3 regions of the Paenarthrobacter sp. NEAU-H11 genome follow, and region 1 is predicted to be linked to each of the others. Evidence: riboswitches for the same ligand, from Rfam matches in the RefSeq annotation. Region 1 holds a riboswitch; each other region holds the start of a gene.
What was found. A riboswitch is a leader RNA that binds a small molecule or an ion and turns the genes downstream of it on or off. The one in region 1 is predicted to bind S-adenosylmethionine.
Positions count from the first base shown of each region.

Region 2: another riboswitch for S-adenosylmethionine. It lies ahead of ACQ3DC_RS06155 (DUF1737 domain-containing protein); the one in region 1 lies ahead of metX (homoserine O-acetyltransferase MetX).
Region 3: another riboswitch for S-adenosylmethionine. It lies ahead of metX (homoserine O-acetyltransferase MetX); the one in region 1 lies ahead of metX (homoserine O-acetyltransferase MetX).

Region 1 is NZ_JBNZGA010000023.1:23,680-29,694, forward strand. Features, by position in the region: gene ACQ3DC_RS20080 (MFS transporter) at 1-1,118, opposite strand, end outside; gene metX (homoserine O-acetyltransferase MetX) at 1,299-2,414, opposite strand; SAM riboswitch class IV at 2,427-2,542, opposite strand; gene ACQ3DC_RS20090 (bifunctional o-acetylhomoserine/o-acetylserine sulfhydrylase) at 2,641-3,966, opposite strand; SAM riboswitch class IV at 4,010-4,125, opposite strand; gene ACQ3DC_RS20095 (VOC family protein) at 4,291-4,929, shown strand; gene ACQ3DC_RS20100 (DUF222 domain-containing protein) at 5,113-6,015, shown strand, end outside.
Region 2 is NZ_JBNZGA010000003.1:296,757-302,771, reverse strand. Features, by position in the region: gene ACQ3DC_RS06170 (DUF1905 domain-containing protein) at 1-238, shown strand, start outside; gene ACQ3DC_RS06165 (O-succinylhomoserine sulfhydrylase) at 271-1,479, opposite strand; gene ACQ3DC_RS06160 (rhodanese-like domain-containing protein) at 1,480-1,890, opposite strand; gene ACQ3DC_RS06155 (DUF1737 domain-containing protein) at 1,887-2,165, opposite strand; SAM riboswitch class IV at 2,178-2,292, opposite strand; gene ACQ3DC_RS06150 (hypothetical protein) at 2,577-2,831, opposite strand; gene ACQ3DC_RS06145 (TetR/AcrR family transcriptional regulator C-terminal domain-containing protein) at 3,097-3,807, shown strand; gene ACQ3DC_RS06140 (pyridoxamine 5'-phosphate oxidase family protein) at 3,835-4,299, opposite strand; gene ACQ3DC_RS06135 (aminodeoxychorismate lyase) at 4,366-5,295, opposite strand; gene cls (cardiolipin synthase) at 5,427-6,015, shown strand, end outside.
Region 3 is NZ_JBNZGA010000015.1:277-6,291, reverse strand. Features, by position in the region: gene ACQ3DC_RS16725 (zinc-dependent alcohol dehydrogenase family protein) at 1-747, opposite strand, end outside; gene ACQ3DC_RS16720 (MFS transporter) at 846-2,228, opposite strand; gene metX (homoserine O-acetyltransferase MetX) at 2,409-3,524, opposite strand; SAM riboswitch class IV at 3,537-3,652, opposite strand; gene ACQ3DC_RS16710 (bifunctional o-acetylhomoserine/o-acetylserine sulfhydrylase) at 3,751-5,076, opposite strand; SAM riboswitch class IV at 5,120-5,235, opposite strand; gene ACQ3DC_RS16705 (VOC family protein) at 5,401-6,015, shown strand, end outside.

The DNA.
Region 1 (6,015 bases):
AACATTTCCGCCATGATGGACGGCTGCCCGGCGTACATGAGGGCGTGGAACAGCAGGCCGATGGTGATGGCCGCCAGGATAACCATGTCATTGCCGGTGTCCATCATGGGGAACGCGAAGAAGCCCCAGGTTCCGGCGAGGATTGCACCGGCCATGTACACCGGGCGGCGTCCCAGGGCATCGGACATCTTGCCCACCAGCGGGACTGAGCAGAAGTGGATGAAGTGCGCCACCAGGAGGAGGAGCAGGATACGGGAGGTGTCCGTCTGCACAACCACCTTCAGGTAGGTGATGGAGAACGTGACCACAAGGTAGTAGAGGATGTTCTCCGCGAAGCGCAGGCCCATGGCGGTGAAGACGCCGCGCGGGTACCGACGGAAGACTTCGGCAACACCGTAGCCCTTGTTCTCGACCGTGACTTCCTTGCGGGCCTCGAGGAAGATCGGAGCGTCCTGGACCTTGGTGCGGATGTAGTAGCCGATGATCACGATCACTGCGGAGAGCCAGAAGGCTACGCGCCAGCCCCAGCCGAGGAAGGCTTCCTGGGAGAGGGTGGAGGACAGGGTGAACAGCACGGCGGTGGCGAGCAGGTTGCCCATGGGGACAGCGGACTGCGGCCAGCTTGACCAGAAACCGCGGGACTTGTTCGGGCTGTGCTCGGCGACGAGGAGCACGGCGCCGCCCCATTCGCCGCCCACCGCGAAGCCCTGGACGAAGCGCAGGAACACCAGCAGCGCCGGTGCCCAGTAGCCGATCTGCGCAAACGTCGGCAGGCAGCCCATGAGGAAGGTGGCAACACCCACCAGGATGATGCTCAGCTGCAGCAACTGCTTGCGGCCGAATTTGTCGCCGAAGTGGCCGAAGACGATGCCGCCGATGGGTCGGGCAACGAAGCCGACGGCGTAGGTGACGAAGGCTGCGATGATGCCGTCAAGCTCGGTTCCGGAGTTGGGGAAGAACATCTTGCCGAACACCAGCGTGGCGGCGGAGGCGTAGAGAAAGAACTCGTACCACTCAACCACGGTGCCGGCCATGGAGGCCGTGACGACTTTCTTCAGGCCTGTGGCCTTGACGTCGGTTTCCTCTGGCCGCCGCGCGGCGGACTTTTCCGTACTCATTGATGAACTCCTTCGGCGTCTTCTTCGACACCACTGGGACAGTCTGTGGCGGAGACGTGTGATTTTGGCCACGAACCGCCGGGTCCCAACGAGTATGGTCCGCCTGAACGCCAAGCTCAACGGCGAATCATGCAGAGGCTATCTGCATAAATGCACAAAAGTGTGCCTGCGAGGGCGGCCTTAGGCCGAGAGGTGCACCCGAAGCTGATGGCCCAGCTGGCCTATTTCCGTCAGGAAGCCGTCATGGCCGATCGGCGCCTCAATGACATGCACGTCCACTTCTCCCGGCAGGGCCGCGGCAAGTTCGCGGGACTGGGACGGGAAATACAGCCGGTCCGAATCCACGGCGGCCACGAAGAACCTGGCGGTGGATCTCGCCAGGGTCTCGGTCAGGGTCCCCCGGTCCCGGCAGATGTCATGGCTCATCAGCGCCTCGGTGAGGGCGATATAGCTGTTTGCGTCGAAGCGCTTCACGAGCTTGCTGCCCTGGTGATCCAGGTAGCTTTCCACCTGGTAACGGCCGCGGGCGGCCAGCGCCTCGCCCTTCAGGGGCGACTCCGGCGCCTGGGGTTCCCGGCCGAAGCGGCCCTCCAGTTCAGCGGCGGACCGGTAGGTGATGTGGGCGATGCGCCGGGCAAGTGCCAGCCCGGCTTCGGGGCAGGGCCCGCCGTAGTAGTCGCCGCCGTTGAAGTGGGGGTCCTGCCGGATGGCCAGGGTCTGGGCCTGCGCGAAGGCGATCTGTTCTGCCGTGCTCGCGGCGCCCACCGAGATGACGGCGCAGCGCTGCACCCTCTCGGGGTAGGTCACGGCCCACTCAAGGGCGCGGGCGCCGCCCATGGATCCGCCCAGGACCGCGAACCAGCTGTTGATGCCCAGCTGGTCAGCCAGCCGGGCCTCCGCCACCGTACTGTCACGCAGGGTAACCAGGGGGAAGCGGGAGCCCCAAGGGGTTCCATCCGGGGCGGCCGACGACGGCCCCGTGGAGCCGTAGCAGCCGCCCACGATGTTGACGGACACCACGAAGAACTTGTCCGTGTCCACGGGAGCGCCGGGACCGGCCAGCTGTTCCCACCAGCCTTCTTCGTCCGTGTCGCCGCGGGTCACGTGGGTGCTGCCGGTCAGGGCGTGCTCGATCAGGATGGCATTGCTGGCATCGGCGTTGAGCGTGCCCCAGGTTTCGTAGGCCAGAGTGACGTCCGGGAGGTATCCCCCGGCTTCAAGTTCCAGCCCCCCAATGGAGGCATAGCGGACAATTCCGTGCTCGGGGACGGTGGTTCGGGTGACGGTAACCGTCATGGCAAGACCTCTTCTACGCGCTTGCCCGCCGTCGAATGACCGGCAGGCCAGGTCTTCACCCGGGGCACCCCACCGCGGAAGGAGGGTTGCCGGCCAGCAAGCCGGGGCTGTCACTGGCACTCATGACCTGGTACGAGTGTACGAAACAGCCCCGCCCTGCTGCCAAGAGTGTGACTGGTTGTGACTTCCCCGGCGTGCCGCCGTCTCGGGTTCTATGTGTGTCCGGCTAGGCCCCGGTCGCGTCCTTTGCTGCCCGAAAGCCCGCTTCGAGGTCCGCCAGGATGTCATCGATGTGTTCGATTCCCACCGACAACCGGACCAGGCCGGGGGTCACGCCGGCGACGGCCTGCTGCTCCGGGGAAAGCTGGCTGTGGGTGGTCGACGCCGGGTGGATGACAAGGGATCGGACGTCGCCGATGTTTGCCACGTGGGAGTGCAGCTCCAGCGCGTCAACGAAGCGCTTGCCGGCCTCGGCCCCGCCAGCCAGGTTGAAGGAGACAATCGCGCCCGTGCCCTTGGGCCCGTACTTGCGGCCCCGCTCGTACCACGGACTTGAGGGCAGCCCCGCGTAGGCGACGGATTCGACGTCGTCCCTTCCTTGCAGCCAGCGCGCCACTTCCGTGGCGTTGGCAACATGGCGTTCCACCCGCAGGCTCAACGTTTCCAGGCCCTGGGCGATCAGGAACGCGTTGAACGGGGAGACGGCGGAGCCCAGGTCCCGGAGCAGCTGGACGCGGGCCTTGAGGATGTAGGACAGGTTGGCGCCCAGGGCACCGTCCTTGCCGAGGTCCCGGGCGTACACCAGCCCGTTGTAGGTGGGATCCGGGGTGTTGAAGCCCGGGAACCTCGCTGGGTCCTTGCCGAAGTCGAACTTTCCGGAGTCCACGATCACCCCGGCAATCGCGGATCCGTGGCCGCCCAGGTACTTGGTTGCGGAATGGACAACGATGTCCGCTCCCCATTCCAGCGGCCGGATCAGGTACGGGGTGGACAGGGTGTTGTCCACGATCAGGGGCACGCCGGCATCATGGGCGATGCCTGACACGCCCTCGATGTCCAGGACGTCCTGGCGGGGGTTGGACACCACTTCGGCGAAGAAGAGCTTGGTGTTTGGCTGGACCGCGTCACGCCACTGGTCCAGGTTGTCCGGGTCCGCCACGAAGGTCACGGAAATGCCGAACTTCTTCAAGGTGTGTGCGAACAGGTTGTAAGTCCCGCCGTACAGGCTGGGGCTGGCAACGATATGGTCCCCCGCCTCGGCGATATTGAGGACAGCGAAAGTCTCTGCTGCCTGTCCTGAACTCAGCAGGAGTGCTCCCAATCCGCCCTCAAGGCTGGCGATCCGCTGTTCCACGGCATCCTGGGTGGGATTGCCGATGCGGGTGTAGATCGGCGCCAGTTCAGCGAGGGCAAAACGGTTGGCGGCGCTTTCCGCGCTGGGGAATACGAAGGACGTGGTCTGGTAGATAGGGAGTGCACGGGCGCCGGTGGCACTGTCCGGCTCCTGTCCTGCGTGGATCTGGCGGGTTTCAAAAGACCATCCGTTGGACAACTAAGGCTCCTCTGACATGGGCCCGGCATGCTGTAGGCACCGCGGGCCGCGCTTGCCATCCGGCCGTTGCCGGACAGCCAGGTCCTCATCCGGGGCACCCCACCGCGGATGGAGGGTTGCCGGCCAGCGAGCCGGGGCTTGGCGCTGGCACTCATGACCTGAGCCCAGTGTAGGAACATGAAACCGGCGCGGGACAGGATTGTGACGAACATAGTCCCCCTGATCTCCGCCCGGGAATAGGTTGAAATCAGGGGTCCCGGATGGAAAATCCTGGTAAGGGTACCCTTAGCTGAGAGGCCGATCACAAAGTGCCAAGATGTTGGCATGCGCATGGATCACGTCTCTTACGCCTGTGAACACGATGGCCTGGCTGCCACCACCGAACGTATTTCCTCTGCCCTCGGCGTTGAGGCAGTGAAGGGCGGGGTGCACCCGCGGTTCGGAACCCGGAATATGATCATCCCGCTCGCGGGGCACAAATACGTCGAGGTGGTGGAGGTCCTGGACCACCCCGCTTCCGACAAGGCCCCTTTCGGGCAGGCTGTGCGTGCACGGTCTGCCGCGGGCGGCGGCTGGATGGGCTGGTGCGTCGAGGTGGACGACCTGGCTCCCTTTGAGGAGCGGCTGGGCCGCTCCGCCGTCAACGGAAACCGCAAGTTCCCTGATGGCCGCGAATTGGTCTGGAAGCAGATTGGCATCCTGGGCCTGATTGCCGACCCCCAGGTTCCCTACATGCTCAAGTGGGAGGGGGATCCGTCCCTGCACCCGTCCAACGCCTACGAGAGCAACGTCAAGATGAGCTGCCTCACCATTGCCGGTTCCGCAGCCCGGGTTACGGAGTGGCTGGGCGAACCCGTCGAGAAGCCGCTGGAGGACGTCGCTGTGGAGTGGGTGGCTCCGCACGGAACCCCCGGAATCCTCTCGGTAACTTTCGAGACCGGCAACGGGGCCGTCACCATCTGACCCTTACCTTGGTTACCGTGCCGGCAAGCCCGGCACGGTGTGGGCCCCGTGCCCTCCTCGTCTTCGGCCGCCATCAGCAGGTGACAACGGCGTCACCTGCCGATGGCGGCCGAATCCATTTCCGAAGCAGACTCTCCAAACCCGGCCCCCAATAATGTCGTACCCTCCCGCGATGATGTTGGTATGGGAAAAGCGGCGGTGGCGAAGGCGTTTGCGGACATGAATGCCGCTCTTGCCGTGCTCATTGCCGAGGCGGACGGGTGCGGTTCTGAACCTTTTTCCGCTGCTGACCCGCTGGCCGGGCTGGCCGACGGGTGCCTGGACATCCTTGCCGGGGCCGCCGGGGTCCAGGCCAGGGTGGCGGGGCTGGTGGCCAAAACAGCAGGGACATACGCCGAAACCGCCCGGGCCGCCGCCCCGCCGGACCCGCCCGTGCAGGCGCTCGAAAGGGCTATCGCCGCCGAGATCAGCTGTGTCATGGCCATCGGTGACCGGGCAGCCGGAGCCCTGCTGGCCCGCTCCCACGCCCTGACCACCTCCCTGCCCCGGACCCTCGCAGCCCTGCACAACGGAACCATCTCCTGGCAGCACGCCACCGTCATGGTGGACGAGGCCGCCACCCTTGACCCCGCCGGCGCCGCCGCCCTGGAAGCCCACTTCCTGGACCCGGACACACCAAAACCCGCCACCGCCGCCCCGATCGGGGAGATCCCCGCGTACAGGTTCCGGGCCAAGGCGCGCACCTGGCGCGAACGCCACCACGCCGACTCCATCGAACAACGCCACGCCCAAGGGGTTTCGGACCGGCGGGTCGAATACCGGCCCGACCAGGACGGGATGGCCTGGCTCTCCGCCTACCTGCCCGCCCACCAGGCCACGGCCCTCTGGAACAAGCTCACCGCCCTCTCCCGGACCATGCAGGGGCCGAACGAGCACCGCACCCTCACCCAGCTCCGGGCGGATAGTTTCGCCGAAGGGCTCCTCAACAGTGGCAACACTACCGGCGTTACCGGTGCAGCCGGTGCTGGCGACGGCGGCGAGGGAACCGGTCCAAGCCAAGCGCCAGTCCGGGCCGAGGTGCTGGTC
Region 2 (6,015 bases), on a different contig from region 1:
CCTGACCCTGCCGGCGGACGTCGCGGACGATATCCGCGCGCGCAGTTCCGGCCACAGCAAAGCTTTCGGTTCGGTAAAAGTGGCGGCGGATATTGCCGGCCACGCGTGGCAAACCTCGCTCTTCGCGGATACCGGGACCGGCACATACCTCTTGCCCGTCAAGAAGGACATCAGGGCCAAGGCCGAGATTAGCGACGGCGACGAAGTGGCCGTTCGCCTTTCCCTGCAGAATCCTTGAGGCCATGGCCCCGGGGTGCCGCGGCCGGCGCGCTAGATCTGCTTAAGTGCCTGCTCCAGGTCGCCAATCAGGTCGTCCACGTCCTCCAGCCCCACCGAAAGCCGCACCACGCCGTCGCTCAGCCCAATGGCGGCCCGGCCCTCGGGTCCCATCGCGCGGTGCGTGGTGGTGGCCGGGTGGGTGATGAGCGACTTGGCATCGCCAAGGTTGTTGGAGATGTCGATGATCCGCAGGCCGTCCAGCAGCGCAAACGCCGCGTCCTTGCCCGAGCGGCCGCCGGAGGGGGCGAGTTCCAAGGTGAGGACAGTGCCGCCGGCGCTCATCTGCTTTACGGCCAGCTCGTACTGCGGGTGCGATTTCAGGAGCGGGTACTTCACCCAGCTGACGGCAGGCTGTTCCTCCAGCCATTCCGCGAGGCGCAGGGCTGACGCCGAGGAGTGGTTGACGCGCAGCGCCATGGTCTCGAGGCCCTTGGTCAGGACCCAGGCGTTGAACGCGGACAGTGCTGGTCCGGTGTGGCGCATCAGCTGCTTCACCGGCCCGTCAATGAACTCCTTGGTACCCAGGATGGCGCCACCAAGCACCCGGCCCTGGCCGTCGATGTGCTTGGTGCCCGAGTAGACAATCACGTCGGCGCCGAACTGCCCGCACCGCTGCAGCAGGGGGGTGGCAAAAACGTTGTCGACGACAACGGTCGCCCCGGCAGCGTGCGCCAGGTCGCTCACCGCAGCAATGTCCACGATCTCCTGCATGGGATTGGACGGCGATTCGAAGAAGACGGCGGTGGTGGGCTCGGAGAGCGCTTCACGCCACTGCTCCAGGTCAGGGCCGTCCACGAAGACGGTCTCCACGCCCCAGCGCGGCAGGATTTCGTTCAGGATCACAAAGCACGAGCCGAAGAGTGAGCGGGCGGCAACCACCCGGTCCCCGGCCGCCAGCAGCGCACCCAGGGCGGTGAAAACCGCGGACATGCCGGACGCCGTCGCGAAGCACGCCTCGGTCCCCTCAAGCAGGCGGAGCCGTTCCTGGAACGTGGCCACGGACGGGTTGCCGTAGCGCGAGTAGACAAAGCGTTCGTCCTCGCCCGTAAAGGCCCGCTCCGCAGCGGCGGCGGATTCGTACACGAAACCGGAGTTCAGGAAGACAGCTTCGCTGGTCTCCTGGAAGTTGGTGCGGTCCAGCCCGCCGCGGACGGCCTGGGTGTCGGGGCTCCAGCCGGCGGCGTCTTCGTTGAAGGTCACTTAGTTCTTTCCCAGGTTGGTCGGCAGGCCGCGGTTCTTCCAGCCGTTGACGGTACGTTCTCCATAACGGTCCGGTTCACCCTCAAAGCCTTCCAGGACGTTGTAGGAGGTGAAGCCGGCCTGCGTGGCGGCGATAGCGGCCGCGATGGAACGCTGGCCGGAACGGCACAGGAACACCAGTTCGGTTGACTTGTCCTCGGGCGCCTGTTGGCTAAGGTCGGTGATGAAGTCGGGGTTGGGGATTCCGCCCGGGAAGGTCCACTGGATGAACAGCGGATCGTTCTCGGTGGCCTTGGTGTCGGGAATGCCGATGTGGGCCCATTCGCCCTCCGTGCGCACATCCACCAGGATGGCGCCCTGCTCGAGCTTTTCCCAGGCCTCCTGCGGGGTCAGGTCTCCGGCGTAGCTCATGCGTGGCCCTCGCCGCCGAAGTCAAGGTCATCACCGGCGGACTCGAGGTCGTCAACGGCATCTGCCACGGCAGCGTCCGCGGAAGCGATGGCTGCCGGCAGGACTACCGCCTGCGCCACGATCACACTGCTGCCGTTGAAGGTTGCCGCCGGGCTGCCATGGAGGACATAGCCTTCCGCCAGCGCGGCGGAGATCCGCTCGCAAAAGGCGCGGTCATCCGGCCCGCTGATGAGGCGGTACGACAGTTTCTCTTCAGGGGCAGGTGCGTCAGACACGACGATCTCCTTCTCTCACGCTTGCAGCTCGAATGGGTCGATATGCCGAGTGTTCACCTGAGGCACCCCGCCGCGAAAGGAGGGTTGCCGACCGGCCAGTCAGGGCTTGGCGCCGGTACTCATTACTCCCCAAAAACGTAACACTTGCCGCCCGCGGCCGCACCGCCGTCGTCGTCATGTTGCGTAACTGAAGTACGCAGGGCGCCGCAGTGGAGCCAAGTGCCGTCCGGCACCTTCACCTAAAGTACGACGGCGGCTCCTCCTTGGGTGTCCGGGGGTGGGGCCCGGGGGAGCGGCAGGATCAGGCTGATGCAGCAGCAGGGAGCGCGCCTAAGCGCGCTTAAGAAGGAACGGCGTGGACCCTGTGCCCCAGGCACGTGGTCCACGCCGTATTCGTTTTGATGCCGTTGCTTAGACGAGGCCCGGGTAGCTTGCCAGGATGTAGTCGGCAGCGGCGGGGCCTTTCATGCGCAGCCCCTTGCGGCCGTGCCTGATGCGGCAATTCATGGCTATCCAGAAATTGGACTCCAGGCCGGGCTTCTGCTGGTTGATGAAGCACCAGCTGGTGTACAGGCCGTAAAGGCGGTCACGGTCGAGGGTGGCGTCCGAGGCCTGGTCAATGTAGGTGGCTTCTTTTAGAAAGAGATCGAACTGCGAATGCGCCATGACGGCTTCCCTTCGCTAAGTGCGGTGGTGCCGCCGTTCGGCTACAGCAGCGAACCTCAATGCCGTGCACGGGGCATGGAGTGTTGATGAAGCCCGCGGAAATCAAGAACTAGTTGAAACCGGGGGCTACTAGTTGAAATCAAGGGCTACAGGGCGGTGTCACTGCCGCATCTACAATGTAGACTTTACTCGTAGACAACGGATTCGGCAAGCGAATGGATTACCTACCCGGGTAAAGGGCTTGCCGCCTTCCAGGACGGAAATCATGGCTTCCCCGAAAGTCCAGTCCCCCACCGGGCCGGCCCAAAAGCAAAAGCTGAGCAGGGAGCTGGTGCTGACCAAGGCGCTCGAAGTTGTTGACGCGGAAGGCTTGGAGGCGCTGACCATGCGCCGCCTTGGCCAGGAACTGGGCCGGGATCCGATGAGCCTCTACCGCTATGCGGAGAACCGCGCCGCGCTGCTGGACGGCGTCACCGAACTGGTGCTTAACGAACTCACCATCCACCCCGACGATCCCGATTGGAAAGCCCAGCTGCGCCGCATCGCACACGACCTTCGGAGCCTTGCGCTCCAGCACCCCAATGTGGTGCCGCTGCTCGTGACCAGGCCGCTCTCCACCCCGCTGGGGCTGCGGCCGCTGGGCACGCTGCGTCCCCTCGAGCAGATCCTGTCCCTGCTGATTGGGGCAGGGTTCAGCCCGTCGGACGCCCTCCACGTCTACCGCGCCTACTACGGCTTCCTCTACGGCCACATCCTGAACGAGCTGCAGGAATTCGTTGTGGACCCGGAGGAAAACGAAGTGCTGCTGCGGCTGGGACTGCACCGGTTGCCTGCCAAGGAGTTCCCGCGGCTGCGTGCGCTGGCCCCCGCCCTGGCGGACTACGAAGGATCCACGGAACTTGACCAGGGGCTCAGCATCCTGCTCTCCGGCCTTGAAGCCCAACTGTCCCTTCAGGACGCAGGGCCAACCGGCTAGCCTGGCCGGACAGGCATTCCGGCCGGGTTATTCGAAAGAGGCCCGCCGCTTGTCCTGCTGCCGCGTGGCCCAGACGTCCGGCCGGTTCACCTTGAAACGGCGGCCGGTCAAAGCACGGGCTGTCAGCCGGATGTAGTTTGCCTTTTCTCCCGGCTGCCATGGCTCCAGCCCCAGGCTGTCCACGGCGTCCTTGTCCGCCTGGTCCTCGATGATCGCCGTATCGCCGCGCAGCACCACGCTCCAGGCCTCTTCGGTATGGGGATCGTAGCCGTCGATCTCCAAGGCGGCAGGCCTCTCTGTCAGGGCACTCCACAGCTTGGTGACGCCGGCCGTACGGAACGCGATGCTGCGGCGGTGCACCACGTAGTTGATTGGAAAGATCTCGGGGTGGCCGTCAACCACCAGTGCAAGGCGGCCGACAGTGTCATTGGCCAGGAGTTCCCAGCATTCGTCAAAGGTCAGGTTGTCATTCGGCTGCGTCTGCGAGTCCATGAACCACACCTTACGGCCACTGCCCCCGCCGAACCTAGAGTGCAAAGGCCGGAATCACAGGACCGTTTACTGGATGCCCGCGAACAACTCGTTCAGTTCGGCGGTCAGCTCCTTCTGGACGGAGGGCGTGCCGATTTCCTTGCCGTCGATCCGGTTGACCGGCGCCAGCAAACGGACGCTGGAGATCAGCCACACCGCGTCGGCATCCAGCAGGTCCTGCGGCTCAAGCGGGCCGTAGCCCAGTTCCCAGCCCGCAGCCTTCGCCGCGGTGAACAGCGCGCCCTGCGACGTGCCCGGCAGGATGCCGCTGTCCAGCTGGGGCGTGATGAGGCGCTTGACGGACGTGCCGTCGTCGGACGTTCCTGCGTGGGCCAGCAGCACGGTGGAGGTGGGCCCTTCCAGTACCCGGCCGTCGGAGGAGATGAAGATGACGTCGTCCGCGCCCTGTTTATGGGCATGGCGCAAAGCGGCCATGTTGACGGCGTAGGACAGCGTCTTCGCGCCGAGCAGCAGCCAGGGGGCGCGCTCGGCGGCGTCGCTGTCGTAGCCCCGGTCAAGGAGGATGACGTCGATTCCCGTCTCCCGCTGGCGGCGCGCCAACGCCCCCGTGGGGGACACCTGGACCCAGGCGGTGGGCGCGGTGGCGCCCTCCACACCGCGGGTCACCACCAGTTTGACCACGAGTTCGTCCTCGGCGGCGGAGGCAGGCGGATACTCGGACCGGTACTCGCTCAGTGCAGTCCCGATGGCCCTGCGCCACTCGTCCTCCGGCGGGATAACCAGGTCAAGGGCGTCCGCGGAGCGGGCCAGGCGGTCAAGGTGGGCCTGGACCTTCCGCACGTTGCCGCCTACAGCCAGCATGGTTTCGAAGATCCCGTCCCCGCGGGTGGCGCCCTGGTCCGTGACCAGGAGCTGGGGCTTGGAGGCATCGGCGAGCCGGCCGTCCGGGAACGCGGGGTCGAGGAAAACGAGAACCACGGAAGCTGGAGAGGTCATGGCTCCAGCTTAGTGCGGCGCCGCACGGATAAGCTGGGCAGAGTGCCCTGGCTGGAAACGGTCCGCCGGGAGCCCATCCTCCGGGGGTTTATTTCGTGTTGTGGCCATTCTCGCTTGCCGGCACCGCGCCAATGTGGGTGGTGGTGCTGCTGGGCGTCGCCGACCTCCTGATCAGGGTGCTGGCTGTGGGCATCATTCCGGGCAACAGGCGTCCCACCACGGCGATGGCGTGGCTGCTGGGCATTTTCTTTGTGCCGTTCGTGGGCATCCTGCTGTTCCTGCTGTTCGGCAACTTCAAGCTGTCCAGCCGCCGGCGGGCGCAGCAGCAGCGGGTCAACGAACGCGTGCGGGCCGGGATCTCCTCGCTTTCCGACGTCGAAAGCGACTACCCCGGACCGGAGTGGGTGAAGTCCGCCGCGGAACTGAACCGTCGGCTCGGGTCCCTGCCCATGGTGGACGGCAACTCCGTTGACCTGATTCCCGGCTATCCGGACTCGATCCTGCAGATGACGGAGGCCGTGCGCAAGGCGAAAGAGTTTATCAACGCCGAGTTCTACATCATGAGCACGGACCACATCACCGACGACCTCCTCACCGCGCTGGAGGAGGCAGCCGAGCGCGGCGTCGAAGTCCGCGTGCTGTTCGACCACATCGGGACCCTGCGGGTCCAGGGCTACCGGAAGCTCCTGAAGCGGCTCCGCGCGGGCAAGATCCAGTGGA
Region 3 (6,015 bases), on a different contig from region 1:
AGGGGCGTCATCGGGGGTCCCCACGGCGGTTGCGCCGCATTTCAGGGCGAGCCCGTGCTTGCCCACGTTGGGATCGATGGCGATCACGGCGGACGCTCCGGCGAGCGACGCGGCCATGACGGCCGAAAGTCCCACGGCTCCGAGGCCAAAAACAGCCACGGCCTGGCCCGGCTGGACGGCCGCGGTGTTCAGGACAGCTCCCATCCCGGTGAGCACGGCGCAACCGAACATCGCCGCCACGGTGTCCGGGACGTCGTCGGCGATGACCACCACTGACTCCCGCGCCACCACGGCGTAATCGGCGAAAGCCGAAACCCCCAGGTGGTGGTTGATCCGCTCCCCCGCGGGCGTGCGCAGCAGCGCCTCGCCGTGCAAAAGGTCACCGGAGCCGTTGACCTCGGCGGCCCGGTGGCAGAGCGCGGGCCGCCCCGCCCGGCAGGCACGGCAGGCACCGCAGCTGGGGACGAAGACGAGGACCACATGGTCGCCGGGGGAAACGTCCGTGACGCCCTCACCAACCGTGGCAACCCGTCCCACCGCCTCATGCCCCAACGCCATGGGAAGCGGCCTGACGCGGGATCCGTCCACCACGGACAGGTCCGAGTGGCACAGGCTTGAGTAGGTGATGGTGACGCCCAATTCACCGGCCCGGGGCTCGGGCCGGTCGAGGTCCTGCACCACCAGGGGCTGCGCTTCGGCATAGCTGGTGCCAGGAGGAACTGTGGAATAGAGGACTGCTGCTCGCATGGTGTTCCTGACTTTATGTTGGTGGACAGGCAGCTGCCCGGGCCTGCGTGGCCGCAGGTCCGGGCAGTCGGGTTGCTCTGTTTGTCGTTTGGCCGTGCCTACTTCTTGGCGGCGGCCAGAAGGTCGGCGGTGCCCTGGGCGTCGGCGGCGTCGACATCATGAAGCGAGATGCCGCGGGTTTCCTTGAGGAAGTACACCGAAATAGCGGTCACCACACAGGCGCCCAGGAGGTAGAAAGCCACCGGAACGGACGAGCCGAAGCTGCCCAGCAGCGAGCTGGCGATGATGGGCGCCAGCGAGCCGGCCACGATGGAGGTCACCTGGTAGCCGAGGGAAACGCCCGAATACCGCATCCGGGTGGGGAACATTTCCGCCATGATGGACGGCTGCCCGGCGTACATGAGGGCGTGGAACAGCAGGCCGATGGTGATGGCCGCCAGGATAACCATGTCATTGCCGGTGTCCATCATGGGGAACGCGAAGAAGCCCCAGGTTCCGGCGAGGATTGCACCGGCCATGTACACCGGGCGGCGTCCCAGGGCATCGGACATCTTGCCCACCAGCGGGACTGAGCAGAAGTGGATGAAGTGCGCCACCAGGAGGAGGAGCAGGATACGGGAGGTGTCCGTCTGCACAACCACCTTCAGGTAGGTGATGGAGAACGTGACCACAAGGTAGTAGAGGATGTTCTCCGCGAAGCGCAGGCCCATGGCGGTGAAGACGCCGCGCGGGTACCGACGGAAGACTTCGGCAACACCGTAGCCCTTGTTCTCGACCGTGACTTCCTTGCGGGCCTCGAGGAAGATCGGAGCGTCCTGGACCTTGGTGCGGATGTAGTAGCCGATGATCACGATCACTGCGGAGAGCCAGAAGGCTACGCGCCAGCCCCAGCCGAGGAAGGCTTCCTGGGAGAGGGTGGAGGACAGGGTGAACAGCACGGCGGTGGCGAGCAGGTTGCCCATGGGGACAGCGGACTGCGGCCAGCTTGACCAGAAACCGCGGGACTTGTTCGGGCTGTGCTCGGCGACGAGGAGCACGGCGCCGCCCCATTCGCCGCCCACCGCGAAGCCCTGGACGAAGCGCAGGAACACCAGCAGCGCCGGTGCCCAGTAGCCGATCTGCGCAAACGTCGGCAGGCAGCCCATGAGGAAGGTGGCAACACCCACCAGGATGATGCTCAGCTGCAGCAACTGCTTGCGGCCGAATTTGTCGCCGAAGTGGCCGAAGACGATGCCGCCGATGGGTCGGGCAACGAAGCCGACGGCGTAGGTGACGAAGGCTGCGATGATGCCGTCAAGCTCGGTTCCGGAGTTGGGGAAGAACATCTTGCCGAACACCAGCGTGGCGGCGGAGGCGTAGAGAAAGAACTCGTACCACTCAACCACGGTGCCGGCCATGGAGGCCGTGACGACTTTCTTCAGGCCTGTGGCCTTGACGTCGGTTTCCTCTGGCCGCCGCGCGGCGGACTTTTCCGTACTCATTGATGAACTCCTTCGGCGTCTTCTTCGACACCACTGGGACAGTCTGTGGCGGAGACGTGTGATTTTGGCCACGAACCGCCGGGTCCCAACGAGTATGGTCCGCCTGAACGCCAAGCTCAACGGCGAATCATGCAGAGGCTATCTGCATAAATGCACAAAAGTGTGCCTGCGAGGGCGGCCTTAGGCCGAGAGGTGCACCCGAAGCTGATGGCCCAGCTGGCCTATTTCCGTCAGGAAGCCGTCATGGCCGATCGGCGCCTCAATGACATGCACGTCCACTTCTCCCGGCAGGGCCGCGGCAAGTTCGCGGGACTGGGACGGGAAATACAGCCGGTCCGAATCCACGGCGGCCACGAAGAACCTGGCGGTGGATCTCGCCAGGGTCTCGGTCAGGGTCCCCCGGTCCCGGCAGATGTCATGGCTCATCAGCGCCTCGGTGAGGGCGATATAGCTGTTTGCGTCGAAGCGCTTCACGAGCTTGCTGCCCTGGTGATCCAGGTAGCTTTCCACCTGGTAACGGCCGCGGGCGGCCAGCGCCTCGCCCTTCAGGGGCGACTCCGGCGCCTGGGGTTCCCGGCCGAAGCGGCCCTCCAGTTCAGCGGCGGACCGGTAGGTGATGTGGGCGATGCGCCGGGCAAGTGCCAGCCCGGCTTCGGGGCAGGGCCCGCCGTAGTAGTCGCCGCCGTTGAAGTGGGGGTCCTGCCGGATGGCCAGGGTCTGGGCCTGCGCGAAGGCGATCTGTTCTGCCGTGCTCGCGGCGCCCACCGAGATGACGGCGCAGCGCTGCACCCTCTCGGGGTAGGTCACGGCCCACTCAAGGGCGCGGGCGCCGCCCATGGATCCGCCCAGGACCGCGAACCAGCTGTTGATGCCCAGCTGGTCAGCCAGCCGGGCCTCCGCCACCGTACTGTCACGCAGGGTAACCAGGGGGAAGCGGGAGCCCCAAGGGGTTCCATCCGGGGCGGCCGACGACGGCCCCGTGGAGCCGTAGCAGCCGCCCACGATGTTGACGGACACCACGAAGAACTTGTCCGTGTCCACGGGAGCGCCGGGACCGGCCAGCTGTTCCCACCAGCCTTCTTCGTCCGTGTCGCCGCGGGTCACGTGGGTGCTGCCGGTCAGGGCGTGCTCGATCAGGATGGCATTGCTGGCATCGGCGTTGAGCGTGCCCCAGGTTTCGTAGGCCAGAGTGACGTCCGGGAGGTATCCCCCGGCTTCAAGTTCCAGCCCCCCAATGGAGGCATAGCGGACAATTCCGTGCTCGGGGACGGTGGTTCGGGTGACGGTAACCGTCATGGCAAGACCTCTTCTACGCGCTTGCCCGCCGTCGAATGACCGGCAGGCCAGGTCTTCACCCGGGGCACCCCACCGCGGAAGGAGGGTTGCCGGCCAGCAAGCCGGGGCTGTCACTGGCACTCATGACCTGGTACGAGTGTACGAAACAGCCCCGCCCTGCTGCCAAGAGTGTGACTGGTTGTGACTTCCCCGGCGTGCCGCCGTCTCGGGTTCTATGTGTGTCCGGCTAGGCCCCGGTCGCGTCCTTTGCTGCCCGAAAGCCCGCTTCGAGGTCCGCCAGGATGTCATCGATGTGTTCGATTCCCACCGACAACCGGACCAGGCCGGGGGTCACGCCGGCGACGGCCTGCTGCTCCGGGGAAAGCTGGCTGTGGGTGGTCGACGCCGGGTGGATGACAAGGGATCGGACGTCGCCGATGTTTGCCACGTGGGAGTGCAGCTCCAGCGCGTCAACGAAGCGCTTGCCGGCCTCGGCCCCGCCAGCCAGGTTGAAGGAGACAATCGCGCCCGTGCCCTTGGGCCCGTACTTGCGGCCCCGCTCGTACCACGGACTTGAGGGCAGCCCCGCGTAGGCGACGGATTCGACGTCGTCCCTTCCTTGCAGCCAGCGCGCCACTTCCGTGGCGTTGGCAACATGGCGTTCCACCCGCAGGCTCAACGTTTCCAGGCCCTGGGCGATCAGGAACGCGTTGAACGGGGAGACGGCGGAGCCCAGGTCCCGGAGCAGCTGGACGCGGGCCTTGAGGATGTAGGACAGGTTGGCGCCCAGGGCACCGTCCTTGCCGAGGTCCCGGGCGTACACCAGCCCGTTGTAGGTGGGATCCGGGGTGTTGAAGCCCGGGAACCTCGCTGGGTCCTTGCCGAAGTCGAACTTTCCGGAGTCCACGATCACCCCGGCAATCGCGGATCCGTGGCCGCCCAGGTACTTGGTTGCGGAATGGACAACGATGTCCGCTCCCCATTCCAGCGGCCGGATCAGGTACGGGGTGGACAGGGTGTTGTCCACGATCAGGGGCACGCCGGCATCATGGGCGATGCCTGACACGCCCTCGATGTCCAGGACGTCCTGGCGGGGGTTGGACACCACTTCGGCGAAGAAGAGCTTGGTGTTTGGCTGGACCGCGTCACGCCACTGGTCCAGGTTGTCCGGGTCCGCCACGAAGGTCACGGAAATGCCGAACTTCTTCAAGGTGTGTGCGAACAGGTTGTAAGTCCCGCCGTACAGGCTGGGGCTGGCAACGATATGGTCCCCCGCCTCGGCGATATTGAGGACAGCGAAAGTCTCTGCTGCCTGTCCTGAACTCAGCAGGAGTGCTCCCAATCCGCCCTCAAGGCTGGCGATCCGCTGTTCCACGGCATCCTGGGTGGGATTGCCGATGCGGGTGTAGATCGGCGCCAGTTCAGCGAGGGCAAAACGGTTGGCGGCGCTTTCCGCGCTGGGGAATACGAAGGACGTGGTCTGGTAGATAGGGAGTGCACGGGCGCCGGTGGCACTGTCCGGCTCCTGTCCTGCGTGGATCTGGCGGGTTTCAAAAGACCATCCGTTGGACAACTAAGGCTCCTCTGACATGGGCCCGGCATGCTGTAGGCACCGCGGGCCGCGCTTGCCATCCGGCCGTTGCCGGACAGCCAGGTCCTCATCCGGGGCACCCCACCGCGGATGGAGGGTTGCCGGCCAGCGAGCCGGGGCTTGGCGCTGGCACTCATGACCTGAGCCCAGTGTAGGAACATGAAACCGGCGCGGGACAGGATTGTGACGAACATAGTCCCCCTGATCTCCGCCCGGGAATAGGTTGAAATCAGGGGTCCCGGATGGAAAATCCTGGTAAGGGTACCCTTAGCTGAGAGGCCGATCACAAAGTGCCAAGATGTTGGCATGCGCATGGATCACGTCTCTTACGCCTGTGAACACGATGGCCTGGCTGCCACCACCGAACGTATTTCCTCTGCCCTCGGCGTTGAGGCAGTGAAGGGCGGGGTGCACCCGCGGTTCGGAACCCGGAATATGATCATCCCGCTCGCGGGGCACAAATACGTCGAGGTGGTGGAGGTCCTGGACCACCCCGCTTCCGACAAGGCCCCTTTCGGGCAGGCTGTGCGTGCACGGTCTGCCGCGGGCGGCGGCTGGATGGGCTGGTGCGTCGAGGTGGACGACCTGGCTCCCTTTGAGGAGCGGCTGGGCCGCTCCGCCGTCAACGGAAACCGCAAGTTCCCTGATGGCCGCGAATTGGTCTGGAAGCAGATTGGCATCCTGGGCCTGATTGCCGACCCCCAGGTTCCCTACATGCTCAAGTGGGAGGGGGATCCGTCCCTGCACCCGTCCAACGCCTACGAGAGCAACGTCAAGATGAGCTGCCTCACCATTGCCGGTTCCGCAGCCCGGGTTACGGAGTGGCTGGGCGAACCCGTCGAGAAGCCGCTGGAGGACGTCGCTGTGGAGTGGGTGGCTCCGCACGGAACCCCCGGAATCCTCTCGGTAACTTTCGAGACC